DNA from 4 places in the Allobosea sp. GW821-FHT09G06 genome. Region 3 is predicted to be linked to each of the others. Evidence: predicted binding sites of a transcription regulator. Region 3 holds the regulator's gene; each other region holds the start of a gene.

Region 1 (4,208 bases), on a different contig from region 3:
CGCCATAGAGGCTGGAGGCGCCGGCAACCACCTCGATCCGCTCCACCGTGTTGAGATCGATCAGCGAGAGGATGCGCGAGACGTCGCGCAGCGGCGTGTTCATCGGCACGCCGTCGATCATCACCAGGAGGTCGCGGCCGCGGTAATTCTCCGAGGCGCTGGAAACCGTCTGCGTCGACATCGAATAGCCCGGTACCAGCTTGCCGAGCGCGGCAGCAGCATTGGGGCTGAATTTCATCTGCTGCTCGATCTCCGTCCGGTCGATGACCTGAACGGATTGCGGCGTCTCGGCCGTGCTGCGCTCGGCACGGGCGGCGGTCACCGTGATCGTGTCGAGATCGATCGTGGCCGGCGCGGACGCGGCGCGGCCCGGCGCTGCTGCAGGGCTTCCGGACTGTGGCGAAACCTGCGCGACCGCCATCGAGGAGGCGAGGAGGGCCACGAGGCTGGTGGCGAGGCTGATCGGTCTGGTCATGGTTCTACCTGGCGGCGCCGGCTGCGGCTCTGCTCATGTCTTGGGCAGGGAGCCGATGCCGTTCTGATGGCGGATTACTTGGGGTATTTCAGAATTCGTTGTTTAGAATTATAGTAAAGTAGCTTGATTTCATTACGGATGTGATCTTCCGTAGGCGTCGTGATCGATTTCAGTTGTTGCTGTAATGATGTTTCTGCGGTCTAAGCTTGGACTTCCGCGAACGCGCTATAGGACTGAGACGAATCCGGTGTCGAAAACGGGAGATGTGGCTGTCGCGACACGCCCCGGCCGGGAAGGGGCGCCGGAAACGCGGAATTTCGTGCCGTTCTGGCTGGTCTCCGCTGAGGTCGGCCGCGACGAGGCGAGCACGCTCTCGCGGCGCATCCTTGGCCGTAACGTTGCCCGCGAAGCCGCTGCGCCCGACCTGCCTCTGCCTTTCGACGCGCGCTGCGTCCTGACCACGCGCCCCGATATCGGCCTGCGCTCCTGCTTCGCCCCGGCTTCGCACTGGATCTGGCAGCCGGATGGAATCGGGGAGGGCGTGCGCTACATTCTCATTCGGCCGGCCGAGGCGCGGGTGGTGATCCGCCAAGGCGACCGGCGCATCGCCTTGCGTGCTCGCGAGGCAGCGGCGCTCGCTCTAGACCAGGCGACCGAATTCGTGCTGGCCCAGCCCGGTCGCATCGACGTGATCGAGCTGGACTCGGCCCTGCTGCCTTCGCTCATCGACAATGCCGGGCTGATGCAGATCATCCCGCGCTCGAACCCGGGCTTGCAGGCGCTGGCGCATTACGGCGCGCTCTTGCTGCGCGGCTTGCTGCCGTTGAACTCCGCCGAGCTTCAGGCTCTGGCCAAGGGCCATGTCCACGATCTCATCGGCGCCGCCCTCGCGGACCGCGAGCCTGCGGCGCCGGCCGCGATGGCGGATCGTCGAGCCGGCCGTCTCGCCGCGATCAAGGCCGATATCGAGGCGCGGCTGGAGCGGCGCGATCTCGGCGTCGAGATGATCGCGACCTTGCATGGCATCAGCGCCCGCGTCGTGCAGAAGCTGTTCGAGGCGGAGGGGCGGACCTTCTCCGACTATGTGCTGGAGCGCCGGCTCGACCGGGCCTGGCACCGGCTGGTCACGGCGGAAGGCGCGGCGCTTACCATCAGCACCGTCGCCTATGAGGTCGGCTTTGGCGATCTCTCCTATTTCAACCGCTGTTTCCGCAAGCGCTTCGGCCGGCCGCCTTCGCAAGTGAAGGCCCAGGCCGTCAGCGGCGAGGGCTGAGAGCTCGTTTGAAAACTCAGCCCTCATCCTGAGGAGCCCCAAAGCGGCGTCTCGAAGGATGGTCCAGATGGTTCCGGAGCCTCCTGGAGCATCCTTCGAGAGGCGCCTGCGACGCCCCTCAGGATGAGGGCTCTGGGAATGTCCAAACAGCCTCCCCTCCGCGTCACCCTTTGGCAGGGGCATGGGGACGGCCGGAAGACTCGACTCGCCTTCCGGCGGGGGCCGTTCTATAAAAGAACAAAGAGAGAACAATTATCGTGCTCCCATGCCAGAGACCGCACCGACCCTGTCCGACCTGCGCCGCAGCCTCGCTGAAGCCGCCCTGCGGAGCGGCCCGGTCGCGGCCGGCCGGATCGGCCTGGGCGTGCCCGGTCTGGACGAGGTACTGAACGGCGGGCTCGCAAGGGCGGCGTTGCACGAGATCTACGCTGCCGAGGTCGCCGACCTCGCTGCCGCGACCGGCTTCGCGCTCGGCCTCGCACTGCGGGCGGGGGAAGCTGAGGGAGAGGCAGGCCGCACCATTCTCTGGGCGCGGCAGGATTTCGTGGATGCCGAGGCCGGGCGGCTGCATGCGCCGGGGCTGAACGAGCTCGGCCTCGATCCGGCGCGCCTGCTGCTGGTGCGGGCACGCGACGGCGAGGGCGTGCTGCGGGCCGGGGCCGAGGCGGCGCGCTGTACCGCCCTCAGTGCCGTGCTGATCGAGCCTTGGGGCGAGCCGCGCCCTTTCGACCTGACGGCGAGCCGCCGCCTCGCTTTGGCGGCGGAAGCCTCGGGCGTGCCGGTGCTGCTGCTGCGCGTCGCGGCGGCCGAGGCGCCGAGCGCGGCGCGCACGCGCTGGCAGGTGAGGGCGCTCGCCTCGCGGGCATTGGAGGCGAATGCGCCGGGCGCACCGGCCTTCGCCCTGAGATTGCTGCGCCAGCGCGGCGGCGCGGCCGAGCGTGAGTGGCGTGTGGAGTGGGACCGTGACCGACATTGCTTTGCGGAACGCAGCCTTTTCGACCGACCCGACAAGTCGGCTTCCCGGACAGACCATGCCGCGCCGCTATCTCGCCCTCTGGTTCCCCTATCTGGCGACGGACAGGTTGCGGCGGACGGGCGCGATTCCGGCCTCCGGCGCGCCGGCTGAGAAGCCGCATGTCCTGACCGAGATGCAGGGCAGCGCCCTGCGCCTTGTCGATTGCGACCTGCGCGCCGTCGACCTCGGCCTGACGCGGGGGATGACCCTGGCCGATGCCCGTGCCCGCATTCCCGATCTCGTCGCGCTGGAGGCGCAGCCGCAGGCGGACGGAGAATTCCTCGAAGCGCTTGCCGGTTTCTGCGACCGTTTCACCCCGTTGGTCGCGCTCGACGAGCCGCATGGCCTGATGCTCGACATTACCGGCTGCGCCCATCTCTTCGGCGGCGAGGCAGGGCTCGGCAACCTTGCCGGGCGCTCCATGCAGCGCGGCGGCCTCAAGCTGAAAGCCGCCATTGCCGGCACGCCCGACGCCGCCCGCGCCTGCGCCCGACACGGCCGTGGCGGCATCGTCCCGCCCGGACAGGAAGAGGCGCTGTTGCGCGCGCTGCCGACCGCGGCGCTCGATACCGACGCCGAGACCGTGATCGCCCTCTCCCGCGCCGGCCTCAAGACGCTCGATCATCTCGCTGAGCGCCCCTCGGAAACGCTCTCCGCCCGCTTCGGCGAGGCGCTGGCGGTCAAGCTCCGGCGCATTCTCGGCCATGAGGACCGCCGCATCACGCCCTTGCGCTCACCGCCCGATTGCGTGGTCGAGCGCCATTTCGCCGAACCCTTCGCCGACACTGCGAGCTTCGAAGCCGTGGTCGTCAGGTTGATCGGGGAGGCGGCGCGGGTGCTGGAAGCGCGGGGCGAGGGCGGGCGCGTCTTCGAACTCGGCTTCTTCCGCAGCGACGGCGCGGTGCGCCGCCTTGCCATCGAGACCGGCCGGCCCTCGCGCGATGCGAAAGCGCTGCTCAGGCTCTATCGCGAGCGCGTCGAGACCCTGGCCGATCCGCTCGATCCCGGATTCGGCTTCGACGCGATCAAGCTCGCCGTGCCGCTCTGCGAACCGCTCGACACGCCCCAGCACAGTCTCGATGGTCGCGCGGTCGAGGAGGAGGCGGTTGCCGATCTGGTCGATCGGCTCGTCACCCGTTTCGGCCGCGACCGGGTTCTGCGCTTCGCGGCACAGGACACGCATCATCCCGTGCGTGCCGCGAAAGCGCTTTCGGCCGCCGCGCCATTGCCGGAAACGCCTTGGTCAGCGCCCGAGCCACGGGAACCGCCGGCCCGCCCGCTCCAGCTTTTCGAACCGCCCCAGCCGGTCGAGGCGATCGCGGAGGTGCCGGATGGTCCGCCGATCCGCTTCCGCTGGCGCCGTCTGACCCATGACGTCGCCCGCGCCGAAGGCCCCGAGCGCATCGCCCCCGAATGGTGGCGCGACGGCTCTGACGAGCCGATGC
Region 2 (4,208 bases), on a different contig from region 3:
CCGTCTTCGTTCAGCACGGTCGCCGGCTCGCTCGGGCCCTCGGTGTCGGCGGTCGCCTCGACGGCATCGCCCTCAGCGGAAGCCGCTTCCGTTTCAGCAGCGGCGACAGGCTGAGCCGGCGCGGTCGCGGCCGGGGGCACCGCCAGCGGCACGGTGATCGCCGGTCCCGGGCGCTTGACCGAGACATAGCCGAGCGAACGCAGGATCGAGGCGAAATCCTCGCCCGCACAGCCGACGAGCGAGGTCATCGCACCGGTGGCGACGAAGCCGTCCTGATCGGCGGCGCCGACGGGCGGCGTACCTTGCGTGACACCGGGACGATAGGCGATCGCCGGGCGGATGAGGTCCGCAAGGCGCTCGAGGATGTCGACGCGCACCGCCCGCTCGCCGCAGACGCGGTAGCCGGCAGCACGGTAGAGCCCCTTCGGCACGGCCTTGTCGACCGGGAAGGAGGTGCGGCCCGAGGCCGCGAGATGGGCGATATCGTCGAGCCCGGCCGTCTCCGGCCCGCCATGCTTCAGCGCCCAGAGCTGGGCGGCGAGCGCGCGTGGCGCAGGCTTCAGCAGCGCGGGCATATAGATGTGGAAAGCGCCGAAGCGGATGCCGAGCTGGCGCAAGGCCGCCCGGCCTTCCTGGTCGAGCGCCTTCATCTCCTCGCCAACCTTGGAACGCTCCAGCACGCCGAGCGCCTCGGCCGCCTGATAGGCGATGCCGCGCGCGATACCGGTGACGTTCTCGGCCGCCTCCAGAACCTGCACGGCGCCGAGCAGCTTGGTGACATGATTCTTCAGCCAGAGATTGAGCCGGCCCTCGACCTGCTCGCGCGCGGGACCGCCGAGATGCTCTTCCACCAGCAGGCGCAAGCGCGGCTCCAGAACCTTCTCACCGGCGGTGAGACGCGCGACAGGCTCACCGGTCCAGCGCACCAGACCGTCATGCGACAGCACGAAGGCATCGTCGCCCGCCAGCACGACGCGCGCCGCCCGGGCCTCGATCTCCGAACCGAGCGCCTTCATCGCCGCCAGGTTCAGGGCCTTGACCTCCGACCCACCGGCCTTCGGGTCCGCCGTGAAGCGGAAGCCCTGCAGCATTCCCACATGCTGGCCCTCGACGAGCACGTCGCCCGTCGCGGTGACCTCAGCCTCCAACATCGCATTCTCCCGCAAGCGGCGCATCAACACGCTGGTGCGCCGATCGACAAATCTATGGGTCAGCCGCTCGTGCAGAGCGTCCGACAGCTTGTCCTCTACAAGACGCGCCATGCCCTGCCAATGCTCTGGATCAGGCAACCAGTCAGGACGGTTCGCAACATAGGTCCAAGTCCGCACCTGTGCGATCCGCGCGGACAGCGTATCGATCTCGCCATCGGTGCGGTCGAGCGAGGCCAGTTGAGCGGCGTACCAGTCGGCATCGAGCCGGCCATGGCGCATCAGCCTGAGATAGAGCGTGGACGCGAGATCGGCATGCTGCATCGGGGATATCTTGCGATAATCCGGCAGCCCGCAGACCTCCCAGAGCCGTTCGACCGCGGCGCGGCCCTGCGCCAGCCTCGCGATCTCCGGGTCGCGCGCCAGCACCTCCAGCGTCGTCATGTCCTCGGCGATCAGCGCCCGCGTCAGCCCCTGCTCGGACGGCTGAAGATTCAGCGTGTTCAGCAGGCCACCGACCGAGCGCAGGTCGAGATCGGAATTGCGCCATTGCATCTGGCGGATCGGCTCGAAGCGGTGATTCTCGATCGCCTCGACCAGTTCGGCGTCGAAAGGCGGGCAGCGTCCGCTGGTGCCGAAGGTGCCGTCCCGCAGATGCCGTCCGGCGCGCCCGGCGATCTGGCCGAACTCGGCGGGATTGAGCTTGCGGTAATGATGCCCGTCGAATTTCTTGTCCGCCGCGAAGGCGATGTGGTTGACGTCGAGATTGAGCCCCATGCCGATCGCATCGGTGGCGACGAGATAATCGACATCGCCGGACTGATAGAGCTCGACCTGGGCATTGCGGGTCCGGGGCGAGAGCGCGCCCAGCACCACGGCCGCCCCGCCCTTCTGCCGGCGGATCAGCTCCGCGATCGCATAGACCTCCTCGACCGAGAAGGCGACGATGGCCGAGCGAGGCGCCAGCCGCGTGATCTTGCGGTCGCCGGCGAAGGTGAGCTGCGACAGGCGCGGACGCGTCACGACGTTCACGCCGGGCATGAGCTGCTCGATCAGCGGGCGCATCGTCGCGGCGCCGATCAGCATGGTTTCGGCCCGGCCGCGCCGGTTCAGCAGGCGGTCGGTGAAGACATGGCCGCGGTCGAGATCGGAGGCGAGCTGGATCTCGTCGATGGCGACGAAATCGACCGCGAGATCGCGCGGCATCGCCTCGACCGTGCAGATCCAGAAGCGCGGCCGCTCCGGCTTGATCTTCTCCTCGCCGGTGACGAGGGCGACGGCCTCGGGGCCGACTTTGTCGACCACGCGCTGATAGACCTCGCGCGCCAGCAGGCGCAGCGGCAGGCCGATCATCCCGGTGGGGTGGGCGACCATGCGCTCGATGGCGAGATGGGTCTTGCCGGTATTGGTCGGGCCCAGCACGGCCGTGACGCTATAGGCGCGGGCAGCGGGCGGCAGCGAACGGAAAGGAAGCAAGGCGAAGGAGCCGATCTTCTCGCCCGCCCATGCGGGCGGGAGCGTGGACGGGGTTGATGCAGATCCTAGAAGCGGACCCGACAAGAACGAGTCTGGAACGAAGCGGGGCCGAATCGCTGACTCCGGCAGAATCGGGTTTTGTTCCCTTTTCGGAATCCGTCCCCCGGCGGCATGGGCCATGTCGTCATCGCGCCCTCCCGGATTGGCGTGGCGAGGCGGCACTCAACGCCGCCCGGCAGGAACCTATTTAAGCCTTTTCGCCCCGGAGACGAGAGGCAAGGCAGATTTTGGGGGTGGGCGGGCGCCTCAATGATGGGCGTGGTCGCACTGGCCGTGATCGGCCAGCGCCTCGATGATCGCGCAGTCGCAGGCCGCGACGCCGCCCGAGCAGGTCGTCGCGATCCGCTCCAGTTCCTTTTCCAGCGAGCGCAGTTTCGCGATCTTGTCGCGAACCTCGTCGAGATGGGCGACCGAAATCGCATGGGCCTCGTCACAGGCCATGCCGGGCGTGTCGGAAAGCTTCAGCAGAGTGCGGATATTCTCGACCGCGAAGCCGAGATCGCGTGCGTGCTTGATGAAGGCGAGCCGCTCGGCGTGGCGCCGGCCATAGCGGCGCTGGTTGCCCTCGGAGCGTTCCGGCGGCGGCAGGAGCCCGACCTGCTCGTAATAGCGGATGGTCTCGACCTTGACCCCGGTGCGATCGGCGAGCGCTCCGATCGGCATCACGCGTTCGAGCTTGCCGGCAACGGTCATGGCATCCTCCAGATCTATAGTTTCTAGAGCTTTAGATAGATCCTGACAGCCACATGGCAAGAGCGGGCGCCCGTCCCGCCGTCATTCTCGGGCGAAGCGAAGCGCAGACCCGAGAATGACGGGCCGGACGCAGCTCCCTTGCCTGAACGTCATGAGATGCTCGGGTCAAGCCCGAGCATGACGCGCGAAATTACGCCACGCCCATCGCCAGCAGGTCGTGGACATGGACGAGCCCGGCTGGGCGGTCTTCACCGTCGACCACGATCAGCGCCGTGATCCGGCTGCGATTGACCAGTTCCAGCGCCTCGACCGCGAGCGTATCGAGCCCGATGCGGCGCGGGTTCGCGGTCATGATGTCACGCGCCCTGAGCGAGGCGCCACCGCCCATCGCCGCCTTGCGGCGCAGGTCGCCATCGGTGACGACGCCGGCGAGCTTGCCGTCCAGATCCATCACCACGGCACAGCCGAAACCCTTGTCGGAGATCATCGCGATGACGTCCGGCAGCAGCGTGTCGAGCCCGATCAGCGGCAGGTCGGCCCCGCGATGCATGATGCTCTCGACCGTCTTGAGCTGTGCGCCGAGCTTACCGCCGGGGTGATAGACAAAGAAATCCTGCCGCGAGAAGCCGCGCGCTTCCAGAAGCGCCACGGCCAGCGCATCGCCGAGCGCCATCTGCATCGTCGTCGAGGTCGTCGGCGCAAGCCCGTTCGGGCAGGCCTCCGTCGCCTTGGGCAGGACGAGCGCGATATCCGCTTCCTTGCCCAGCGTGCTCTCAGCATTGGCGGTCATCGCGATCAGCCCGACGCGGAAGCGGCGGGTGTAGCCGACCA
Region 3 (4,208 bases):
TCACCGCCGCGACGCAGGCGCTGCTCACCGGCAAGGCCGTCGCGGCGTGAGCCGGCTCAGCCATCTCGACGCGCAAGGCCAGGCGCATATGGTCGATGTCGGCGGCAAGGCCGAGACGACCCGCATCGCGGTCGCCGAAGGCCAGGTCGTCATGGCGCCGGAGACGATCGCGATCGTGCGTGACGGCAACGCCAGGAAGGGCGACGTTCTCGGCACCGCGCGCCTCGCCGGCATCATGGCGGCGAAGCGCACGCATGAATTGATCCCGCTCTGCCATCCGCTGCTGCTGAGCAAGATCGCCGTCGATCTCGCCATCGACGAGGCCTTGCCGGGCGTGCGCGTGCGCGCGGAAGTCAAGATGAAGGGCCAGACCGGCGTCGAGATGGAGGCGCTCACCGCCGTCTCGGTCGCCTGTCTCACCGTCTACGACATGGTCAAGGCCGTCGACCGGGCGATGCGGATCGAGAACATCCGCTTGCTGCACAAATCCGGCGGCCAGTCCGGCGATTACGAGGCAAAAGCTAGCTGATGGCGCTCACTCCGGTCCCCGTCGCGCGCAAGGCGCTGCTCGACAGCATTCCGGGGCCGACGGGAGCAGAAACCCTGCCGCTGGCGCAATGCGCCTGGCGGGTGCTCGCCGGCGAGGTCAAGGCGCTCCGGACACAGCCGCCCTTCGCGAATTCCGCCATGGACGGATACGCCGTGCGCGGCGACGAGATGGCGGAAGGCGTCTCGCTCTCGGTCATCGGCGAATCCGCCGCCGGCCGGGCTTTCGACGGATCGGTCGGGCCGGGACAGGCCGTGCGCATCTTCACGGGCGCTCCGATGCCTGATGGAGCCGATACCATCCTGATGCAGGAAGACGCTGACGGCGTCGGCGGCCCGGTGATCCGCGTCCGCATCCCCCCGGCCAAGGGCAAGTTCCTCCGCGCGGCGGGACTGGATTTCCACGAAGGCGACGTGCTGCTGCAAGCCGGCCGCGTGCTCGACAGCGCGGCGCTCGGGCTTGCCGCCGCGATGGGGCATCCGACTTTGCCCGTCCGGCGCAAGCCGCGCGTCGCGATCCTCGCCACCGGCGATGAATTGGTGGCGCCGGGCGAACCGGTCGGCCGCGACCAGATCGTCGCTTCGAACTCGTTTTCGCTCGCCGCCTTGGTCGAGAAGGCCGGTGGCACTGTCATCGATCTCGGCATTGCCCGCGACGATCATACCGACCTTGCAGCCAAGATCGCGCAGGCACGCGAGGCCGATGCCGATGTGCTGATCACGCTGGGCGGCGCCTCGGTCGGCGCGCATGACCTCGTGCAGGAAGCGCTGACGCGCGCCGGCATGACCCTCGGCTTCTGGAAGATCGCGATGCGGCCGGGCAAGCCGATGATGACCGGGCGCCTCGGCCGGATGGTCGTGGTCGGACTGCCGGGCAATCCGGTCTCCTCGATCGTCTGCGGCCATCTTTTCGTGCTGCCCTTGATCGAGGCGCTGCTCGGCATCTCGGATGCCGATCGCGACCGCAGCATCCCCGCAATTCTCGGCCGCGACATGCCAGGCAACGACGAGCGCGAGGACTACCTGCGCTCGGAGCTCACGCTGACGCCCGAAGGCTGGGTCGCGACGCCCTTCGACCGGCAGGATTCCTCGATGCTCGGCACGCTGGCACGGGCGCAAGCGTTGACAATCCGTCCGGCCCATGCCGCCCCGGCGAAGAAGGGCGATACCTGCCATATCCTGCCCTTGCGGTAGCAGCTTGCAGAACACAAGCAGAACGCGTATGGTGTTCGTGCTTTGTTTCGAATCTGCGCATTGAGGGGCTGGCGGCGACCATGCTGACACGCAAGCAACACGAACTCCTGCGCTTCATCCAGGAACGCTTGCGCGAGAGCGGTGTGCCGCCCTCCTTCGACGAGATGAAGGATGCGCTCGACCTGCGCTCGAAATCCGGCATTCACCGCCTGATCATGGCGCTGGAAGAGCGGGGCTTCATCCGCCGCCTGCCGAACCGGGCGCGCGCGCTTGAGGTCATCAAGATGCCGGACGGGCTCGGCGCGCCGCAGCCGCGTCCACGCTTCAGCCCGGCCGTCGTGCAGGGTGGTCTCGGTGCGCAACCGAGCGTCGCCAAGCCTCGGCCCACAGCCGTCGAGGACGACAGCCGGCATTCCATCGCCATTCCCGTCATGGGTCGCATCGCGGCGGGCACGCCGATCTCGGCGATCCAGAGCCGCAGCCACACCGTCTCGCTGCCGCCCGACATGCTCGGCTCCGGCGAGCATTACGCGCTGGAAGTGCGCGGCGATTCGATGGTCGAGGCCGGCATTCTCGACGGCGATACGGTCGTCATCCGCAGGCAGGACACGGCCAATACCGGCGACATCGTCGTGGCTCTCATCGACGACGAGGAAGCGACGCTGAAGCGCCTGCGCAAGCGTGGTTCCTCGATCGCGCTCGAAGCCGCAAATCCGGCTTACGAGACCCGCGTGCTCGGTCCCGACCGGGTCAAGATCCAGGGCCGCCTCGTCAACCTGATGCGGCGTTACTGAAGGCGCTCGACATCGGCATCGGCCTCACTGTCGGAGGCTGATGCAGGCTGCGCCGTTGCCGGCTGACTGGCCGACGGTGTTGCCGACACCGCCGGGCGCGGCTCGCGCCGGCGGCTCCAGGGGCGTTCGGCGGCATTTGGCTCCGAGATGTGGCGGCTCCACCCGTATGCCGTCCGGTAGAGCGAGGTCGCGCCATCGCGTGATAGCGCCATGCGCTCGACCAGCCTGGCCTTGCAAGCCCCGCTCCATGGGATGGCGGTGACGACGAGGTCGGCGCGCAGGCAATCCTCGATGATGGCGAGGCGCTCGCGCGTATATGAGATCGTGCGCTTGTCGGCTGTCTGCGCGACACACCCCAACCGGTCGCAGCTGACGCCGGTACGCAGCGTAGGATCTTCGGGCGAGCGGCTGTCGCCATCGGCGGCAAGCCATTGCTGCAGGACGAAGCGGCTGGGCTTGCCCGCGATCGCGAGGCGCCCGTCCGGGCCGCGCACGGCCAGCCCCGAGCCGTCGCGCTCGATCAGGATCTCGGGCCGCTCCGGCTTGCCGGCTATGGCAACGCCGAGGATGAGCGGCACGGCCGCCAACCAGCGCCAGGCCGTGGTCCAGAGCGTCAGCCAGAGCAAAGCCACAGCGAAACAGGCCAGCACGCCTGAGCCGAAGGCCGCGACCGTCACGGTGGAATGATCGATGGTCGCGACCCAATGCGCCACCTTGAGCACGACGTCGGAGGCAAGCCCCATCAGGGCCCAGGCCGGCCAGTCCAGCCCGAACGGATAGGCGAGTACGCCGAACACGGCCGCCGGCATCACGAAGAGCGAGACGAAAGGCAGCGCCATGGCGTTGCCGAGCAGGCCGAAGGGGTTGAAGGTCTGGAAATGATAGGCTCCGAAGGGAGCGGTCGCGGCGGTCGCCAGCATGGTGGTGACGAGGATGCCGAGCGCCGCCGTCCAGATCGGCCCGAGCGGCCAGGGCAATGCCGATGGCGGCTCGCTGCGGTCTCGTCTCTCCCAGCGCTCGGCGAAGGCGATCAGCGCCGCAACCGCACCGAAGGACATCTGGAAGCTCGGCCCGAGCAGCGCTTCCGGCTCGCGCAGCAGAACGATCATCGCGGCAAGCGCGAGATTGCGCATGCTCAGCGCCGCGCGATCGACCAGGATCGCGCCGAGCATGACCAGCGTCATGATCAGCGAGCGTTCGGTCGCGACATCGCTGCCCGAGAAGACGCAATAGGCGGTCGCGCCGATCATGGCCGCGACCGCGGCGAGCTTCTTGACCGGCCAGTGCAGCGCAACCGTCTGCGACAGGGCGAGCAGCGCGCGCACCAGCCAGAAGATCGTGCCGGCGGCGAGGACCATATGCAGGCCGGAGATCGAGACGATGTGGTAGATGCCGGCGGCACGCAGGTCATTATTGGTGGCCTCGGTGATCAGGCCGCGCTTGCCGGTGACGAGGGCGGCGGCGATGGCCCCGCCCTGCCCGCCCCCGACCTCGGCGATGCGTTTGGTCAGGGCGTTGCGGGCGCGGTCGATCATCACGTCGATCGCTAAGCGCGTCGGCATCGGATAAGGCGCCGGCACTAGGGCAATCTTGCCGGAAACGCTGCCGACGGCGCCGATCCCGCGGAAGAAGGCGTCGCGGCCGAAATCATAGCCGCCCGCCCGCGCCGGCCCC
Region 4 (4,208 bases), on a different contig from region 3:
CGAAACTGGCCCGCGAAATCACCGTCGCCGCCAAGATGGGCATGCCCGACATCAACATGAACCCGCGCCTGCGCATGGCGGTACTCGCCGCGCGCGCCGAGAACATGCCGAAGGACAACATCCAGCGCGCCATCAACAAGGCGGCCGGCGGCGAAGGCGACAACTATGATGAGGTCCGCTACGAGGGCTACGGCCCGGGCGGCGCCGCCGTCATCGTCGAGGCGCTGACCGACAACCGCAACCGCACCGCCTCCGCCGTGCGCTCCTACTTCACCAAGTCGGGCGGCGCGCTGGGCGAAAGCAACTCCGTTTCCTTCATGTTCAACCGCGTCGGCGAGATCAGCTATCCGCCGGAGGCCGGCGACGCCGACAAGCTGATGGAAGCCGCGATCGAAGCCGGCGCCGACGACGTGATCTCGGACGAGAACGGCCACACCATCCTCTGCGCCTTCGACGCGCTGAACGAGGTCTCCAAGGCGCTCGAAGCTTCGCTGGGTGCTCCCGCCTCGGCCAAACCCGTCTGGCGCCCGACGACTTCCGCTCCGCTCGACGAGGACAAGGCGGCCTCGATGATGAAATTGATGGAAGCGCTCGACAACGACGACGACGTCCAGAACGTCTTCGCCAATTTCGAGATCGCCGACGACATCATGGCCAAGCTCAGCGCCTGAGCCGAAGCCAGCACCTTCCGCATCATGGCCGGGCCCGTCTCGGCCATTTGCGTTTTTGCGGCCTCGATATGGCGTCGAGAACGCGGATGCCCGCGACGTCTCCTACCGCCCGATCACGACATCCCAGAGCGGCAGGCTGATCAGCGCGCTGAGAAAAATCACCAGATAGGCCCCGCGCCGGAAAGTCTCCTCCGAGGCCAGCCGGAAGCCATGCGTTCCGGCCCAGAGCCCGATGCCGTAGACGGCGAAGAGCGGCACCGCCATCAGCAAGGCGCCGCCGGTCAGAATTCCCTTCCACCACAAGACCGTGCCGCTGATCAGCGTCGAAACGCCGAAAAAGGCCTGCAGGTTGGCCCGCGTTTTGTGCCGGTCGTTGCGCTGCGCGCCGAGCCAGAACACCGCGAGCGGCATGCCGCCGATCGAGGCCATGCCGTTGAACAGACCGGACAGCGCCCCGACCCCGAGCGAAAGCGGAATCGTCGGCCGCCCGTGATAGCGCCAGCCCGACGCCATCAGCGCGACCGCGATCAGCACGAGCAAGGCCAGCACCCAACGCATCGTCTCGCGGTCGAGCCAGATCAGCAGCCAGATGCCGGCCGGCAGCGCCAGCGTCGCGGTCAGCAGCAGCGGCAGGATCTCGCGCCATTCCGCCTGCCGGGCGCTGCGCGCCGCGATCGGCAGCGCATAAGGCAGGTCGATGAACCAGATCAGGCCGAGCGCCGCTACCGGCCCCAACACGACCGAGGCCAGCGGCATGAACACCATGGCGAAACCGAAGCCGGTGAAGCCGCGCACGAGCCCGCCGAGCAGCGTCGCGGCCAGCAGGACGGCGATGCCGGAGGCCGAGACGCCGGGCATGAAGGAAGACAGGATCGAGGACATGGAGCCGGCTGGAGAAGAAAGATGCGGCGAACCATGCCCGCAGGCCGGCAGCAAGAACAACTTTCCTTTTTGATGTCATCGATCAGGGGAATTCATCCCGCCCCGTCCCGTCGCCCGTCTCGGCGCGGGACAAATCCGAAACATCCGCTAGGTTGAGCCCGTCATGGCACCTCCGATTCGCATCCTCGGCATCGATCCCGGCCTCCGGAAAACCGGCTGGGGCATCGTGATCTCGGAAGGCAGCAAGCTCTCCTTCGTCGCCTGCGGCTGCATCGAGAGCGACGGCACCCTGTCGCTCGGCCAGCGCCTGCGGCAATTGCACGAAGGCCTGAACAAGGTCCTCGCCGCGCATCGCCCGCACGAGGCCGCCGTCGAGGAGACCTTCATCAACCGCGACCCGCAATCGGCGCTGAAGCTCGGCCAGGCCCGCGGCATCGCGCTGGTCGTACCGGCGCTCGCCGGGCTCGATGTCGCGGAATATGCCGCCAACCTCGTCAAGAAGACCGTGGTCGGCGTCGGCCATGCCGACAAGAAGCAGGTCCAGGCGATGATCCGCGTGCTCCTGCCCAAGGCCGAGACCTCCTCGGCCGATGCCGCGGACGCACTTGCCGTCGCGATCTGCCATGCCCAGCATCGCGGCATGAAGGCGCTGGTCGCGCAGATGCGAGCGGCGGGTTGAACGAGACGGCCGGGGGAACGAGACGATGATCGGCAAGCTCAAGGGCCTGATCGATTCCTATGGCGAGGACCACGTCATCATCGACGTGCAGGGGGTCGGCTATGTCGTGCAGTGCTCGGCGCGCACGCTCCAGCGCCTGCCCCAGCCGGGCGAGGCGGCCGCGCTCTCGATCGAGACCCATGTCCGCGAGGATGCGATCCGCCTCTACGGCTTCATGTCTGACAATGAGCGCGACTGGTTCCGCCTGATGCAGGTCGTGCAGGGCGTCGGCGCCAAGGTCGCGCTTGCGATCCTCTCGACGCTCGATCCGGGCGGGCTCGCCACCGCTATCGCCACCAACGACAAGGCCGCGATCGCCCGCGCGCCCGGCGTCGGCCCCAAGCTGGCACAGCGCCTCTGCGCCGAGCTCAAGGACAAGGCCCCGGCCTTCGGCCATATCGATCCGGGCGTCGCCCAGCTCGCCGGCGCGCTCGAAGACCGCAAGCTGCCTCAACCGATCGCAGACGCCGTGTCGGCGCTCGCCAATCTCGGCTATCCTCAGGCGCAGGCGGTGGCAGCGGTTGCGGCTGCGGCCAAGGCCGCCGGCGATGGGGCCGGCACGGCCCAGCTCATCAAGCTGGGCCTGAAGGAACTGGCGAAGTGAGCGAAGCGCCCGACGAGCTTCAACTGCGCGTCGTCACCGACAAGACCGAGCTGTGCCGCATCATGCTGGCGAGCTGGGGCTCGCACAGCATGATGATCGACCTGCACGTCTACGATGTCGCCGAGATCGACGCGCTCGGCCTGTTCGACGGCTCGGGCAAGACGGCGGCACTGGCAAGCTGGACCGTGCGGGGCGACAGCGCCTATCTCTGCGCGCTCCATTCGCTGAAACCCGGCGAAGGCGTTGCGATCCAGATGCTCGACGCCGTGATCTTCGCCGCGCGCAAGGCCGGCGCGAAAAGGCTCAAGGCCATGCTGACCAATGACAACATGCCCGGCATGACCTTCTACCAGCGCCGCGGCTTTCGCCTCTCGGGGCTTTATATCGAGGCGATCGACCACTACCGCTCGGTCGTGCCTGATATCATCAAGACGGGGTACAAGGACATTCCGATCCACGACGCCATCGAGCTGGAGATCGCGCTGTGAGCGAACCCAAACGCTCCGGCCTGATGACGGCCGAACGCCGCGATGACGACAGCGAAACCTCGCTGCGTCCTCTGTCTCTGTCCGATTTCACCGGCCAGGCGGCGGCGCGCGCCAATCTCCAGGTCTTCATCAACGCCGCCAAGAGCCGTGGCGACGCGCTCGACCATGTCCTCTTCGTCGGCCCACCCGGTCTCGGCAAGACCACGCTGGCGCAGATCGTTTCGCGCGAGCTCGGCGTCAATTTCCGCTCGACCTCGGGCCCGGTCATCGCCAAGGCCGGCGACCTGGCCGCCCAGCTCACCAATCTCGAAGAGCGCGACGTGCTCTTCATCGACGAGATCCACCGCCTCAACCCAGCGGTCGAGGAAATCCTCTATCCGGCGATGGAGGATTATCAGCTCGACCTGATCATCGGCGAAGGCCCCGCCGCCCGCTCGGTCAAGATCGACCTGCCCAAATTCACGCTCGTCGGCGCCACCACCCGCGCCGGCCTTTTGACCACGCCGCTGCGTGACCGCTTCGGCATCCCGATCCGGCTGCAGTTCTACACGGTCGAGGAATTGCAGGGCATCGTCGCGCGCGGCGCCCGTGTGCTCGGCGTGCCGATGTCCGACGACGGCGCCAACGAGATCGCCAAGCGCTCCCGCGGCACGCCCCGCATCGCCGGGCGCCTGCTCCGGCGCGTGCGCGACTTCGCCATCGTCGACGGCGACCCGATCGTCACCCGCAAGGTCGCCGACAAGGCGCTCTCCCTGCTCGATGTCGACGCCATCGGCCTCGACCAGATGGACCGGCGCTATCTCACTACCGTCGCGATCAATTTCGGCGGCGGCCCGGTCGGGATC

What was found. The regulator LexA, encoded in region 3, represses DNA repair genes until DNA is damaged. The targets are predictions, from matches to a motif close to TGTTCNNNNTGTGTTCNG.
Region 1: the regulator LexA is predicted to act here: its motif matches at 1,982-1,999, upstream of AC07NY_RS17645 (ImuA family protein).
Region 2: the regulator LexA is predicted to act here: its motif matches at 2,707-2,724, upstream of AC07NY_RS02000 (helicase-related protein).
Region 4: the regulator LexA is predicted to act here: its motif matches at 1,679-1,696, upstream of ruvC (crossover junction endodeoxyribonuclease RuvC).

Annotation. Positions count from the first base shown of each region.
Region 1 covers NZ_JBWKOI010000003.1:297,583-301,790, forward strand. The annotation lists gene AC07NY_RS17635 (TonB-dependent receptor) at 1-475, opposite strand, end outside; gene AC07NY_RS17640 (helix-turn-helix domain-containing protein) at 723-1,748, shown strand; gene AC07NY_RS17645 (ImuA family protein) at 2,014-2,874, shown strand; gene AC07NY_RS17650 (Y-family DNA polymerase) at 2,780-4,208, shown strand, end outside.
Region 2 covers NZ_JBWKOI010000001.1:421,335-425,542, reverse strand. The annotation lists gene AC07NY_RS02000 (helicase-related protein) at 1-2,624, opposite strand, end outside; gene AC07NY_RS01995 (MerR family transcriptional regulator) at 2,931-3,350, opposite strand; gene AC07NY_RS01990 (KpsF/GutQ family sugar-phosphate isomerase) at 3,568-4,208, opposite strand, start outside.
Region 3 covers NZ_JBWKOI010000004.1:165,535-169,742, reverse strand. The annotation lists gene trpC (indole-3-glycerol phosphate synthase TrpC) at 1-50, shown strand, start outside; gene moaC (cyclic pyranopterin monophosphate synthase MoaC) at 47-529, shown strand; gene AC07NY_RS20015 (molybdopterin molybdotransferase MoeA) at 529-1,740, shown strand; gene lexA (transcriptional repressor LexA) at 1,821-2,534, shown strand; gene AC07NY_RS20005 (ComEC/Rec2 family competence protein) at 2,528-4,208, opposite strand, start outside.
Region 4 covers NZ_JBWKOI010000001.1:1,184,382-1,188,589, reverse strand. The annotation lists gene AC07NY_RS05750 (YebC/PmpR family DNA-binding transcriptional regulator) at 1-671, shown strand, start outside; gene AC07NY_RS05745 (TSUP family transporter) at 774-1,553, opposite strand; gene ruvC (crossover junction endodeoxyribonuclease RuvC) at 1,717-2,232, shown strand; gene ruvA (Holliday junction branch migration protein RuvA) at 2,258-2,875, shown strand; gene AC07NY_RS05730 (GNAT family N-acetyltransferase) at 2,872-3,363, shown strand; gene ruvB (Holliday junction branch migration DNA helicase RuvB) at 3,387-4,208, shown strand, end outside.